One region of the Paenibacillus sp. 2KB_20 genome, then DNA from elsewhere that is predicted to be linked to it. Evidence: predicted binding sites of a transcription regulator. Region 1 holds the regulator's gene; each other region holds the start of a gene.
What was found. The regulator Rex, encoded in region 1, represses fermentation and respiration genes when NADH is low (regulators of the CRP and FNR family bind a similar motif). The targets are predictions, from matches to a motif close to TTGTGAAATATTTCACAA.
Positions count from the first base shown of each region.

Region 2: AB4124_RS08680 (flavocytochrome c) is a predicted target of Rex. The motif match lies at 1,739-1,756, and genes of this name have one in related genera.
Region 3: hcp (hydroxylamine reductase) is a predicted target of Rex. The motif match lies at 1,771-1,788, and genes of this name have one in related genera.

Region 1 is NZ_JBFRHH010000003.1:38,440-42,731, forward strand. It holds gene AB4124_RS09405 (cell wall elongation regulator TseB-like domain-containing protein) at 146-664, opposite strand; gene AB4124_RS09410 (amidohydrolase) at 696-1,997, opposite strand; gene AB4124_RS09415 (redox-sensing transcriptional repressor Rex) at 1,972-2,637, opposite strand; gene dinG (ATP-dependent DNA helicase DinG) at 2,710-4,292, opposite strand, start outside.
Region 2 is NZ_JBFRHH010000002.1:662,996-667,287, forward strand. It holds gene AB4124_RS08670 (oleate hydratase) at 1-877, opposite strand, end outside; gene AB4124_RS08675 (TetR-like C-terminal domain-containing protein) at 990-1,556, opposite strand; gene AB4124_RS08680 (flavocytochrome c) at 1,960-3,480, shown strand; gene AB4124_RS08685 (ArsR/SmtB family transcription factor) at 3,601-3,912, shown strand; gene AB4124_RS08690 (NADH:flavin oxidoreductase) at 4,030-4,292, shown strand, end outside.
Region 3 is NZ_JBFRHH010000014.1:157,841-162,132, reverse strand. It holds gene AB4124_RS28580 (thiamine pyrophosphate-dependent enzyme) at 1-690, opposite strand, end outside; gene AB4124_RS28575 (2-oxoacid:acceptor oxidoreductase family protein) at 687-1,709, opposite strand; gene hcp (hydroxylamine reductase) at 1,917-3,602, shown strand; gene AB4124_RS28565 (hypothetical protein) at 4,102-4,292, opposite strand, start outside.

The sequences.
Region 1 (4,292 bases):
GTATATCACATCTTATATACTTTTTCATGCATGTCTGTGAAAATATTTAGAACAGTTTTTCCATATTCTTTCTGAATGCGCTTACATGTTGGAGAAAAAGAGAGGCACCCTATGAATTTTAAAGGGCGCCTCGCTTACTGCATTTTTATTGATTTGGAAGAATAATGTCATTCCCGATGGTGTTACCATCTTGAAAACGATAAAACCGATAGCCGCGCTGACCGTTGTGTTCATACTGCAGCTGCCATGCATACTCGCCCTCATACATTCCAGGCAGCAACCGCTTAATTTCAACGCCAGGCAATTCGTTATAGATCTGATCCCGCATCTGGGCTTCTGACATTCCCGTTTTCAATAAAACGGACTGGACAGCGTCAGCACCTTCAACAGGTACGTTGTCATCCGTAAATTTCACCCATACCATACGATCTTGATTGTCTTGATCCTTCCCGCTTACCACCCAATAGTTATTATCCTCGCCCCACACCGATTTATAGGTCTTCCCGGACGTAACCAATTGGCCATGCTGCTTCGCGGCAACAATTGCCATTCTTTCTTCATTCCAAGTATCTTTCATAACATATGAATAATAGAGCTGTAAACCAAGCAGCAACAGCAGCACGATGGACACACTCAGCAAAATCCACTTCGTTTTTTTCTTCAAATCCGTCTTCCTCGCTCCCCTTGATTATTCCCTAGAGGGTTGTAAGACGCTCAAAGGCACGCTGCGCTTCCCGGCGGATACGTTCCTCATCAAGAGTAAGACTCGCGCCATTCTTCACGACCTGCTTGCCGTCAACCCATACATGCTCTACATCCTTCGCACTGGCTGAGTAGATAGCGTGTGAAATATAATCGGTCCGTGGAAGGAAGTGCGCTTGATCCGTGTTCAGTGCGATCATATCTGCTTTCATTCCTACCGCAAGTGTGCCGATATCCTCAAGGAACGCCGATCGGGCTCCATACTCTGTTCCCATCCGAAGCGCTTCGGATGCTGGAATGGCTGTTGGGTCCCCACTTACACCTTTATGGATCAGTGCAGCCAGTCGCATCTCTTCAAACATATCCAGATTATTATTGCTCGCAGGTCCATCGGTACCCAATGACACAGTGACCCCAGCTTTCAGCAGTGCAGGCACGCGTGCAATGCCGCTGGCAAGCTTCAAATTGCTTCCTGGATTATGCGACACCATAACTTGATGCTTGGCCAGGATTTCGATTTCTTCATCGGTCAGATGGACGGCATGCGCAAGCAGCGTTGGCCGGGAGAACATGCCAAGCTTCTCCAAATGGGCAACAGGGCGAAGTCCGTAGTCTTTTACATTCTGAGCTACTTCCGTTTCCGTTTCGGACATATGCGTATGCAAAGGCAGATTCAAATCATGCGATGCCTGAACGAATTTTTCGATGAAATCCGGCGGGCACGTATAAGGTGCATGCGGCGATATCATCGTCGTAATTCTCCCGTCAGCCTTGCCATGCCAGTCTTTTGCGAATGCCACCGCCTCATCCAGCTTCTGCTGCTGTACCTCAGGCGGACATAATCCGATGACGCCGCGCATTAGGACGCCGCGCATTCCTGAGTCCTGCACAACCTTGGCAACCTGATCCATATGATCATACATATCCACAAATGTCGTGGTTCCGCCTTTGATCATCTCCAGCACGGAGAGTGCGGTTCCCCAGTATACATCGTCGGCCGTGAATTTGGCTTCCATAGGCCACATTTTTTCCTGAAGCCATACCTGCAGTGCCAGATCGTCGCCATAACCGCGGAGCAGGGACATCGCCGCATGTCCGTGCGTGTTCACTAACCCCGGTAGGAAAAACAGATGAGTTCCGTCGATAACTTCTGTTCCCTCTTGGACGGTTGGCTCTTCTTCACCCAGATAGGTTATCCGGTCATTCTCCACAACCATATATCCGCGTAGCACGGTTCTTCCTTCCTCTAATACCGCAAACGTTCCGTTCTTAACCATCCACTTCGTTATCGTCATGTCCTGCATCCTCCTTGCCGTTATCCAAATAATAGGCCAAACTCTGCAAATCTGTAGTAAAATCAGCCGTATGAATCCTGATATGGGATGGGGCTTTCAGGATGGTTGGCGCAAAATTCAGGATAGCCTCGATGCCTGCGGCGATAAGCTGATTGGCTACATTCTGCGCTTCAAAATCCGGAACGGTGATTATCCCGATACGAATGCCGTACTCATGAACCGTCTTCTCCAGTTCCTCCATCGGCTGTACAACCAAATTGTTAATTTTCATACCAACTTTGGGAGAATACGAATCGAAAACCGCCACAATCTTCATATTGTCCTTCAGAAATGCATTGTAATTCGATAATGCATGTCCAAGATTACCGGCCCCAATCAATGCGACATTGATCTTCTGGTCCAGCTTTAGAATCTGGCGAATTTTCTCGATCAGATAAGATACGTCATATCCGATCCCTTTCCGTCCAAAATCACCGAAATACGCTAGGTCCTTACGAATTTGAGCAGGATTGAGGTCCAGTTTTTGTCCCAGTTCCTGGGAGGAAACCGTGGAGACCTCCCTTTTCTGAAGCTCATTCAAATAGCGCAAGTATACAGGTAATCTGCGGACCACGGCTTCCGAAATTTTTTCCGATTTCATTCATGCTCCCCCTAATAATAGGTTAATAACTACATTTTTTTGTGACAGATCATTTCGTTCATTGTTTCACTTTTATTCAGCTTGGTTCTCTATGCCTGCCTCTTCCTGCAGCCATTCCGTAATTCGGGGAACGATCCCCTCTGTCGGCATGTGCTCCATCTTCGGCCCCGGCAAAGAATATAAGAAATATTTCCCGTAATAGGATTCAATGACCCGGGTATCGTAGACAATGACAATCCCCTTATCTTGCGCGGTCCGCACCAGTCGGCCAAATCCCTGTTTGAAGCGAATGACCGCTTGCGGAACCGAAAGTTTCATGAACGGGTTCTTCTTCTGCTGCTGCAGCAATTCGCTCTTGGCTTCGACCAAGGGATGATTCGGCGGCTGGAACGGCAGCCGGACGATCGCAAGGCAAGTGAGCGCCTCCCCGGGTATGTCTACCCCTTCCCAGAAGGAGCTCGTACCCAGCAGGACCGAAGCACTGCTATCCTGGAATCTCCGGATTAACTTGGTACGGCTGGTTCCGTCCATCCCTTGTCCCAGTACCGTAATATCGCTGGATGCCAGCGCCTCCTTCAACGGCTCGTGAACCTGACGCAGCATGCGGTACGAAGTGAACAGCACAAGCATGCGGCCATGCGTAGCGATTGCCGTATCGGCCAATGATTGCACAAGTGTATTCACAAAGAGTGCATCCCCGACCGAGCCCTTCACGCTCGGAAAATCGCGCGGCACGACAAGGAGGGCCTGCTCCCTGTAATTAAACGGGGACGGCAGCAGAACCGTGTTCAGGTTGCCGCTATCTGCCGCTTCCTGAAGACCCAAGTTCTCGATCATGAACTGAAACGATTTATCCACCGACAAGGTCGCCGATGTCAGGATCACGCTTTGTTTCTTGTCAAAAAACAATTCCTTCAAGTGGGTGCTAACATCTACAGGCACTGCATAAAGCTGCAGCGATTTGCCGCGGAAATTCCCGTTAGCCTCCATCCAGTATACCGTGCCTTCATCATTCAGAGCCATGAAAGACCTCAGGTCCTCGCGGTGTGCGGCCAGGTCCTTAAACAGACCCGATAGGTCTGTTAACAAACTGTCCGCGCTGTAGTCGTCCAGATCTTCCTTCATCTCGGCGATCAGCTTGTCACCCTTGCGAACGACATCGCCCAGCGTCACATGAATTTGATGCTCGAGCTCGGCCAGCGAATCCCAATCCTTCGGCTTCTTCAGAGGCGATAAGCGAAGCGAGAATTGACCGGCATCCCCCGGAGTCGCGTCTCCGCGTTCCGGAAGCAGTCCGAACAATTGATCGCTGAGCCGGTCCCAATTCTCTTTTGCGGTGATCAGATCCGGATAAATCCGGTCTATGATGGAGGACCACTCGACAGCCTTCTCATGCGATGATGCTTGCAGCAGCTGGCGAAGAGCCGGAAGCTGACCGCTGCGGCTGTCTTTGTACATACGAGTCAACGTATGGACCACCGAAAAATATTTCATCTGCAAGCCAAGGTGCTTGCCAGCGACATCCTCCAGATGATGCGCTTCATCAATGACGAGACGTTCATAACTCGGAAGCAGCTGATGATTCGCTTTTACGTCAGTGAACAGCTTCGAATGGTTCGTAATGACAACATCCGCGATGCCCGCTTCATGTTTGG
Region 2 (4,292 bases), on a different contig from region 1:
AGCTGCCATTTGTCACAAACACCAAATCATCTTCCGTTAAATCGATATATTCCTCATTGCCAGCACGGCGACATACAATTTGCTTGGCAACCTTCTTATTACCTTGAATATCAAATACTACATTCGTGACCGTTGTATCATATTGGAAATGAACGCCATGCGACTGCAAATATTTCATCATTGGCAGAATCAATGACTCATATTGATTATATTTCGTAAATTTTAACGCCGAAAAATCAGGCAGTCCGCCAATATGGTGAATGAATCTTTGAATGTAAAGCTTCATCTCCAAAGCGCTGTGCCAATCTTCAAAGGCAAACATCGTTCTCCAGTAAAGCCAGAAATTCGAGGCAAAGAAATCCTCCGTGAATACATCGGTAATTTGCTTATCATACAAATCTTCGTTTCGAGTAAAGAATAACTTCACGATTTCCAGCGAAGCTTTTTCACTCAGAGCAAATTTTCCATCCGTATGGGCATCCTCGCCTCGGTTAACCGTGGCTCTCATTAGAGAATAGTTTGGATCTTTCTTGTTCAGCCAGTAAAACTCATCCAAAACCGATGCGCCTTCAATTTCCAGAGACGGAATAGTACGGAACAAATCCCACAAGCATTCAAAATGATCTTCCATTTCCCGTCCACCGCGAATAATAAAACCTTTATCGCTGTCATGAATTCCGTCGCAGGCACCTCCGGGAAGACTAAGCTCCTCCAGAATGTGAACCCGTTCTCCCTTCATTTGGCCGTCGCGCACAAGGAAGCACGCAGCTGCCAGAGAGCCTAAACCGGCTCCAACCAGATATGCTGATTTTTTGTCGACATCGACCGGTTTTTCCGGACGGGCAAACGCTTCATAATTTCCATTGCTATAATACATTCCAGTCACCTCCGAATTGATTCTAGCAACTTCATCATAAGAAAATATTCGGAGGTCTCCTATAGACAATGTCCGCCTAATGTCGAAACTTTCGACAAAAGCCTAATATTGTCTAATGATCGTGGTGCGATTTAAACTTTTCAAGCGCGAAAAAAATATCCCCTTGAATCAAAATGCTTAGCCGGTCCACAATCGCAGCGGGCTCTTCCTTCATCCCTTTAGCAATCCAATCCAGCATCAATCCTACAAACGCATATTTATAAAAGTCAGCGATAAACGACTTATCATCATCCCTGATCGACATCGTAACGGCCTTTTCCTCGATAACTCCTATCAAAAGATTATAGGTTACGTTAAATAGGTACCTTTCCAGCTGCTCTCGTTTAATCGAATGATAGACACTCGTCACAAACGCCTTGTTTTTCAGCACATACTCAAATATTTGCAATAGGCCCTGCTGCCACGTGTCATATGTTTTCTTGCCATCCAACGCTATGGTAGCCTCGCTTGTGCAAATCCACTCCACAAGATCATAAATATCCTTGAAATGATAATAAAACGTTTGGCGATTTACTTCGCAGTCCTCAACAATATCAATAACGGTTATCTTATCAAGCGTTTTTTTCTCAAGCATTTTTTTTAGCGATAGGGCAAGCGCTTTTTTTGTTGTTTGTGCCATAAAACCCCTCCAATCAAGAGCGTAATCATCCACAGAGGCAATGATCAGATTATATATCTTCATTATAAAGGAACTCAACGCGAAAAAGCGGTATCCTTATGAGGCAAAATAAATTGGAAACACGCAGGAAGTCAAGAGATCGTAGCCCGGGTGGCATCGTAATAAATAAAACCCTATACACATTGTGAAATAATTCACCACATAATTGATTGCTCTATATTACAATAAAGTGGACCTGACGAGGCTGACCGGAGGGAGGCAACTGGGGAAGATCTGAGATTCGAAGAGTAAAGGTCACGCTCACGTTCCCTTTCGCTTCTCGCTTTCCTACGTTACGACCTCCTTTTTCGATTGGCTCTTTATGGTCAACTAAATAGATATAGAGAAAATGGAGGGTTACACAGTGAAAAGGAAGTTTGCAGCAACGCTTATACTCATTCTCTCTTTCATGCTTGCTATCGCGGGATGCGGCAGCGGGAACCAGGATCAGAGTCAGGACAACGCGAAAAAAGAAGAAGACCAAGAAACGGCCGTTTCGGGTGCGTCCCAAACCGGTTATACGCCGATCGATCAGCTCAAAGAAAAGTATGATATCATCATCGTCGGTGCAGGCGGAGCCGGTATGTCTGCTGCCCTTGAGGCAAAAGAAAAAGGCATGAATCCGGTCATTTTTGAAAAAATGCCGATTGCCGGCGGGAATACCATAAAATCATCTTCGGGCATGAATGCTTCCGAAACCAAGTTCCAACAAGAACAGGGCATTAAGGACAACAACGATTTATTTTATGAAGAGACTTTAAAGGGCGGTCATGGAACCAACGACAAAGACATGCTTCGTTTCTTCGTTGACAACTCGGCAAGCGCGATCGATTGGCTGGATTCCATTGGGATTCGGTTGAACAATATCACCATTACGGGCGGCATGAACGAAAAACGCACGCACCGTCCTGAGGACGGCTCAGCAGTAGGACAATACCTTGTCAACGGACTGGTAAAAAATGTACAAGAACAAGAAATTCCGCTATTCGTCAATGCCAAGGTAACGGATATTACGGAAAAAGACGGCAAGGTAAACGGCGTCAAAGTCATCTTCAACGAGAATGATGAGAAAAACATTGCAGCAGATGCCGTCGTTGTGACAACCGGCGGTTTCGGAGCCAATATGGACATGATTTCCGAAGTTCGGTCCGATCTGAAAGGGTACGTGACCACCAACCAGGAAGGCAGCACCGGTGACGGCATCACCATGATTGAAAAGCTCGGCGGTACAACGGTCGATATGGATCAAATCCAGGTTCACCCTACGGTGCAGCAGGAGAAATCTTATCTCATCGGGGAAGCCGTTCGAGGAGAAGGAGCCATCCTCGTGACCAGCCAAGGCAAACGTTTCACAAACGAGCTGGATACTCGGGACAACGTCACCGCCGCCATCAATAAGCTTCCTGAAAAATCGGCTTTTCTTGTGTTCGATTCCGGGGTAAAATCCCGCGTCAAAGCGATTCAGCAATATGAGAAAATGGGCTTTGTCATTCACGGTGATTCGATCGAGTCTTTAGCCAAAGAAATGGACGTTCCAGTTGATCAGCTTAAAGCCACACTGGATACATGGAACAGTGCGGTGAAGAACAATAAAGATACCGAATTCGACAGAACGACAGGCATGGATAACGACTTGTCCGAAGCGCCATACCATGCCATCCAAATCGCCCCCGGTATTCACTACACCATGGGCGGCGTAAAAATCAACACGAACACGGAAGTTTTGGATAAAGACGGCAAGCCTATTCCAGGATTGTTTGCAGCCGGTGAACTAACAGGCGGATTGCACGGTCAAAACCGGATCGGTGGCAACTCTGTTGCCGAGATCATTATTTTCGGCCGCCAAGCCGGCATCAAATCAGCTGAATTTGTGGGAGCACGGTAAGCTGTAGTCTGCATCCTTCATACGGCAAAACAACAAACGCTTGGTCTTGTTTTGATCTTCCGATAGCCATCTTTTTAAAAACCATATTTACATTTCTATAAAAATAGATATAATAAGCGTATGGATACCTTACAAACCATCAAAGCACTATCAAACGAGTCCCGGTTTAAAATCCTGGAGTGGCTGAAGCATCCGGAGGAACATTTTGCTCCGCAGGATCACATGCCTTCGAAATGTGATTTTCAGGGCGGTATCTGCGTGGGCTCCATTTCGGATAAAACAGGACTCGCTCAGTCGGTCGTTTCTGGCTATCTGGTAAAATTGCAAAAGGCCGGTCTACTGGAATCCCATCGAGCGGGCCAGTGGACATATTACAGACGGAATGAGGAAGGCATTCAGCGTTTTATCGAACAACTCAAGAAAGAGCTTTAGGCTTAAAAAGCAAAGTGAAATTGAAGATTAAGCTTAAAAGCTCTTTCTTTTTATCATATATATCTATTTTTATGAAAATACAGAAAAGCATATTAAACATATTGGAGGATTCCATACATGACCAACCAAAATCAAAATGTCCGTTCTACAGCATCCCTATTCGAGCCATTTACCATCGGTAACCTTACTCTTTCGTCCCGCGTGGTGATGGCCCCTATGACGCGCGGGTTCTCCCCTAACGGCGTTCCAGGCCCGGATGTGGCCGCTTACTACCGCCGGCGTGCGGAGAATGGCGTCGGATTGATCATTACCGAAGGAACACTGATTAACCATCCAGCGGCTACCGATAGCCCCAATGTGCCTAACTTCCATGGTGAAGC
Region 3 (4,292 bases), on a different contig from region 1:
CATATAAGCCCCAACAACGATCGGGTTGTTCTCGTCCAGCACATGTGGATATTCAGGCGCCTTTTCCCCTACAAACTCCTGAACAGTTTCCCGGTTCGTAAATATTTGTACCCGGCGTTTCTGATGCGATGTGAAAAATCCGTCATAAGCTACAATGACCGGCAGGCGTACGTCTTCATGTTCAGCGATTCGCAGCGCCATGATATTCATGTCATAAACTGCCTGCGGTGAACGGGCGGTCAAAATCACCCAGCCGGTATTCAGACCGTAGTAAAGATCCGAATGGTCACCACGAATATCCAGCGGTCCGCTGACCGCACGCGTCACCAAATTCATGACCATCGGGAAACGTGTGCCCGCCTGCACAGGAAGCTGTTCGATCATATACAGGAAACCATTCGCGCTGGTAGCGTTGAATACCCGTGCTCCGGCTGCGGCCGCACCGTAGCAAATCCCCGCCGAGCCATGTTCGCCATCAGCTGGAATCAGCTTGATGTCGTGTTCACCGCGTGTACGCATCATGTCAAGATATTGGGCAATTTCCGTAGAAGGTGTAATCGGAAAATAACCCATAATGTGATAGTTAATCTGGGCAGCCGCCATGGCAGCCATTTCGTTGCCCGATTCGAAGACTGCCGTTTGAGCGGCCGCCAGCTTGTTCTCCGTAGTTTCTTGAATTTGCATATTCATGATCTGACTCCCTCCGCAGTTAAATAGGGAAATGATTGCGGCACACGGTGCTGCTCCGCATAATGCGGCTCTTCTAACATGGCAGCCAAAGCGGTGGTCGGACAAGCTTCGATACACTTCAAGCAGCCTTTGCAATACTGATAATCAATACCTTTCATAAACATCTGCATATTCCCGCGCTTATCCGGTTTCTTCTCCCACACGATGCAGAAATCCGGACATACCGTATCGCAGGCGGCACAGTGAATGCAGTCCTCTAACTTGTACTCTGGCAAATATCCCTGCCGGGAGCCGCTAAGATCCTTCAGGACACTGTTCGCCGTAACGTTCAGAATCCCGCCCAGCTCCTGCGTTTCATATCCAAGAATCGGCTGCGGTCTTGCGAAAGCGATTGGGTCTATAAGCTCTGAGCCATTTCCCAAGGAAAGGAACTGGACTTCGTTATATCCTCTGTCAAAGGTCCGCAAATTCGCTTCCACGAGGTGGGGCAGCTTTTTCTCAAATGTTGTGCGGATCACCTGCCGCATATCGTCCGGGTTTAGGAAGCTGCAAATCCGGAACAAAGCCCCCAGCATGGCCGTATTCACTTTGGTTTTTTCCTCAACGGAAATTTTCAGCGCATCAACTACGGCCAGCGTTCCCTGCGTCATGTTCAGATCCACGGCCACTTCGGAAAGGTCTCGCGCCGTATTCACAAGCACCGTTCCATCAGGCTGTAATCCGCTTATGACATCTATCGTCTTATACAATGCTTCATGAAATACACCGATGACATGCGGCTGCTCAATGGGACTGTGATCGCGGATTTCCACCTCGGAATCGCAGAACCTTACGAAACTCTTCACGGGCGACCCTTTTTTCTCCGAACCATAGCTGGAAAAATTCGAACCGTTAAGTCCGGAGCCGGTGACCCCGGCTTCGGCCAGCATTTTTCCGGCCAGATTGGCGCCAAGCCCGCCGATGGATTCGAGACGGATCTCGAAAAATCCCAGTTCATTCTTTTGAGGTAAAATCGACATGTTCTCTCCTCATTTCTTCTTAGGTCATTAATTCCAGTTTAAAAGAAGAAACGGACCAGGTTTGTGATTAAACTCACTACTTAAAAAATTGTGATTCCAATCACTATGTCGGTTGTGGGAGCGAAGTATACTGTCTTCAACAGTCCTATTGCGAGGCAATCTTATACTGACCTTACGACAAAAAATCACGAAATTGGAGGAGAAATAATGAATAACAACGCCCAAGAGACCTTACAGCATCAACCGTCTATGTTCTGCTTTCAATGTCAGGAAGCATCCAAAGGAACAGGCTGCACCATTGTCGGAGTATGCGGCAAACCGCATGATGTGGCAAACCTGCAAGATTTACTGATTTATTTGCTGAAAGGTATCTCTTTTCTCAGTCTGGATGTCCAGCTGCCGGAGGTGCTTGAACAGCGCGTATCGCTGTTTATTATGGACTCCTTGTTTGCAACAATTACGAACGCCAACTTTGACCGCGAGGTTTTTGTGAAAAAAATCCGGGAAGCGATAGAGCTCCGCGGCGAGGTGCGCACCTATTATAACGAACAATATCCGGAGGGAACCGCCAATCTCCCTGATGCTGCCGTCTGGCAAGCGGATAACGAAGCTTCTTTTGATGAAAAGGCACGTACGGTTGGTGTCCTCTCGACCAAGAATGAAGACATCCGCTCGCTGCGCGAATTAATTACTTACGGCTTGAAGGGGATGGCTGCTTATACGTACCACGCGCTTCATCTGGAGAAGGATGATAACGAATTAAACCGTTTTATGCGCCGTGCACTTGCCGCCACGCTTGACGACAGCCTTGAAGTGCAGGATCTGGTAGCTTTGACGATGGAAACCGGTAAATACGGCGTAAACGCCATGGCGATGCTTGATGAAGCGAACACCTCAGTTTACGGAAACCCGGAAATTACGAAGGTCAATATCGGGGTAAGCAACCGACCCGGCATTCTCATCAGCGGTCATGATCTGAAGGATTTGGAGGAGCTGCTGAAGCAGACGGAAGGAACCGGCGTGGACGTGTACACGCACAGTGAAATGCTGCCTGCCCACTATTATCCGGCATTCAAGAAATATGAGCATTTTGTAGGCAATTACGGGAATGCCTGGTGGAAGCAGAATAGCGAATTCGCAGCCTTTAACGGACCGATATTAATGACGACCAACTGTATCGTTCCGCCGAAAGACAGTTACAAGGACCGTATCTATACAACAGGCAACACTGGGTTTCCGGGTGTCCGCCATATTCCGGAAGGAACAGACGGTGCTCCCAAAGACTTCTCCCTACTAATCGAGCAAGCGAAAGGATGCCCAGCTCCAACGGAACTTGAAACGGGTGAGATCATCGGCGGTTTCGCTCATGCCGCTGTGATGAACGTGGCCGATCAAGTCGTCGATGCCGTGAAATCCGGGGCGATCCGCCGCTTCTTCGTCATGGCCGGCTGCGATGGACGGATGAAATCCCGCAACTATTACACCGATTTTGCGGCTGAACTTCCGAAAGACACAGTCATTCTAACTGCAGGCTGTGCCAAATACAAATACAATAAACTGGATCTAGGCGAAATCGGCGGTATTCCGCGGGTCCTGGACGCTGGTCAATGCAATGATTCTTACTCCCTCGTCGTGATTGCATTGAAACTGAAGGAAGTATTCGGCCTTGAGGATATTAATGATTTGCCGATTTCCTATAACATTGCCTGGTATGAGCAAAAAGCGGTTATCGTGCTGCTTGCCTTGCTTTATCTTGGCGTTAAAAATATTCATCTGGGCCCTACGCTCCCTGCATTCCTGTCGCCTAACGTTGCCAAAGTCCTCGTCGAAAACTTCGGTATCGGCGGTATTACTAATGTGGAAGATGACATGAACATGTTCCTTGGTGCCTAAAAAACCTGATAAATGAATGTCCCTAACCGGGGCATTCATTTTCTTATATTTCCACGCTTGTTTGCGCTATTTGACCATCCTCCAATGCTAAGCGCAATATAAAAAAGCTCATCTTTTCAGTTAAATACAAAGGCGTATATAGTGAATCCGTAGTTTACTGTTTTCAGTAGCTATTACATTCGATATGTGACCATTAGTAATAGTCCTTACAGGGATTACAGACCTGCATCAATCCCTCACTAACACCGCCAGACTCTCCACATGCACCGTATGCGGGAAACGATCCTATTATTAACTCTTCTGTTATATTAAACCGCGTGGTTACAAGGTTTCAACTTTAGATTATCTCCGATTGCGGGAATTTCGCGGTGTTTAACATCAATTTCATATCAATATAAAATGTTCTAGTCGCAATAACCTGGAGTGTTCAGTTTATAGGTATAAAAAATTGCACATAAACTGCGTATAGTTCAAAAATCATTTATGTATGAATGAAGGTTTACTTATATAGATCTTTAATTTCTTGCTCGTCGCCATAGATTGTCATTGTATCTTCTTTATATTCAACACTCCTCAAAATGTAACCATCCTCATTAACCAGTGGACAAACAAGTTCCCAGCCTTCTATAGATAAGTCATCCAAAATTTCAATTAATTCAGAAGGGTTGCTTTCCTCCAGACTACTGTAAT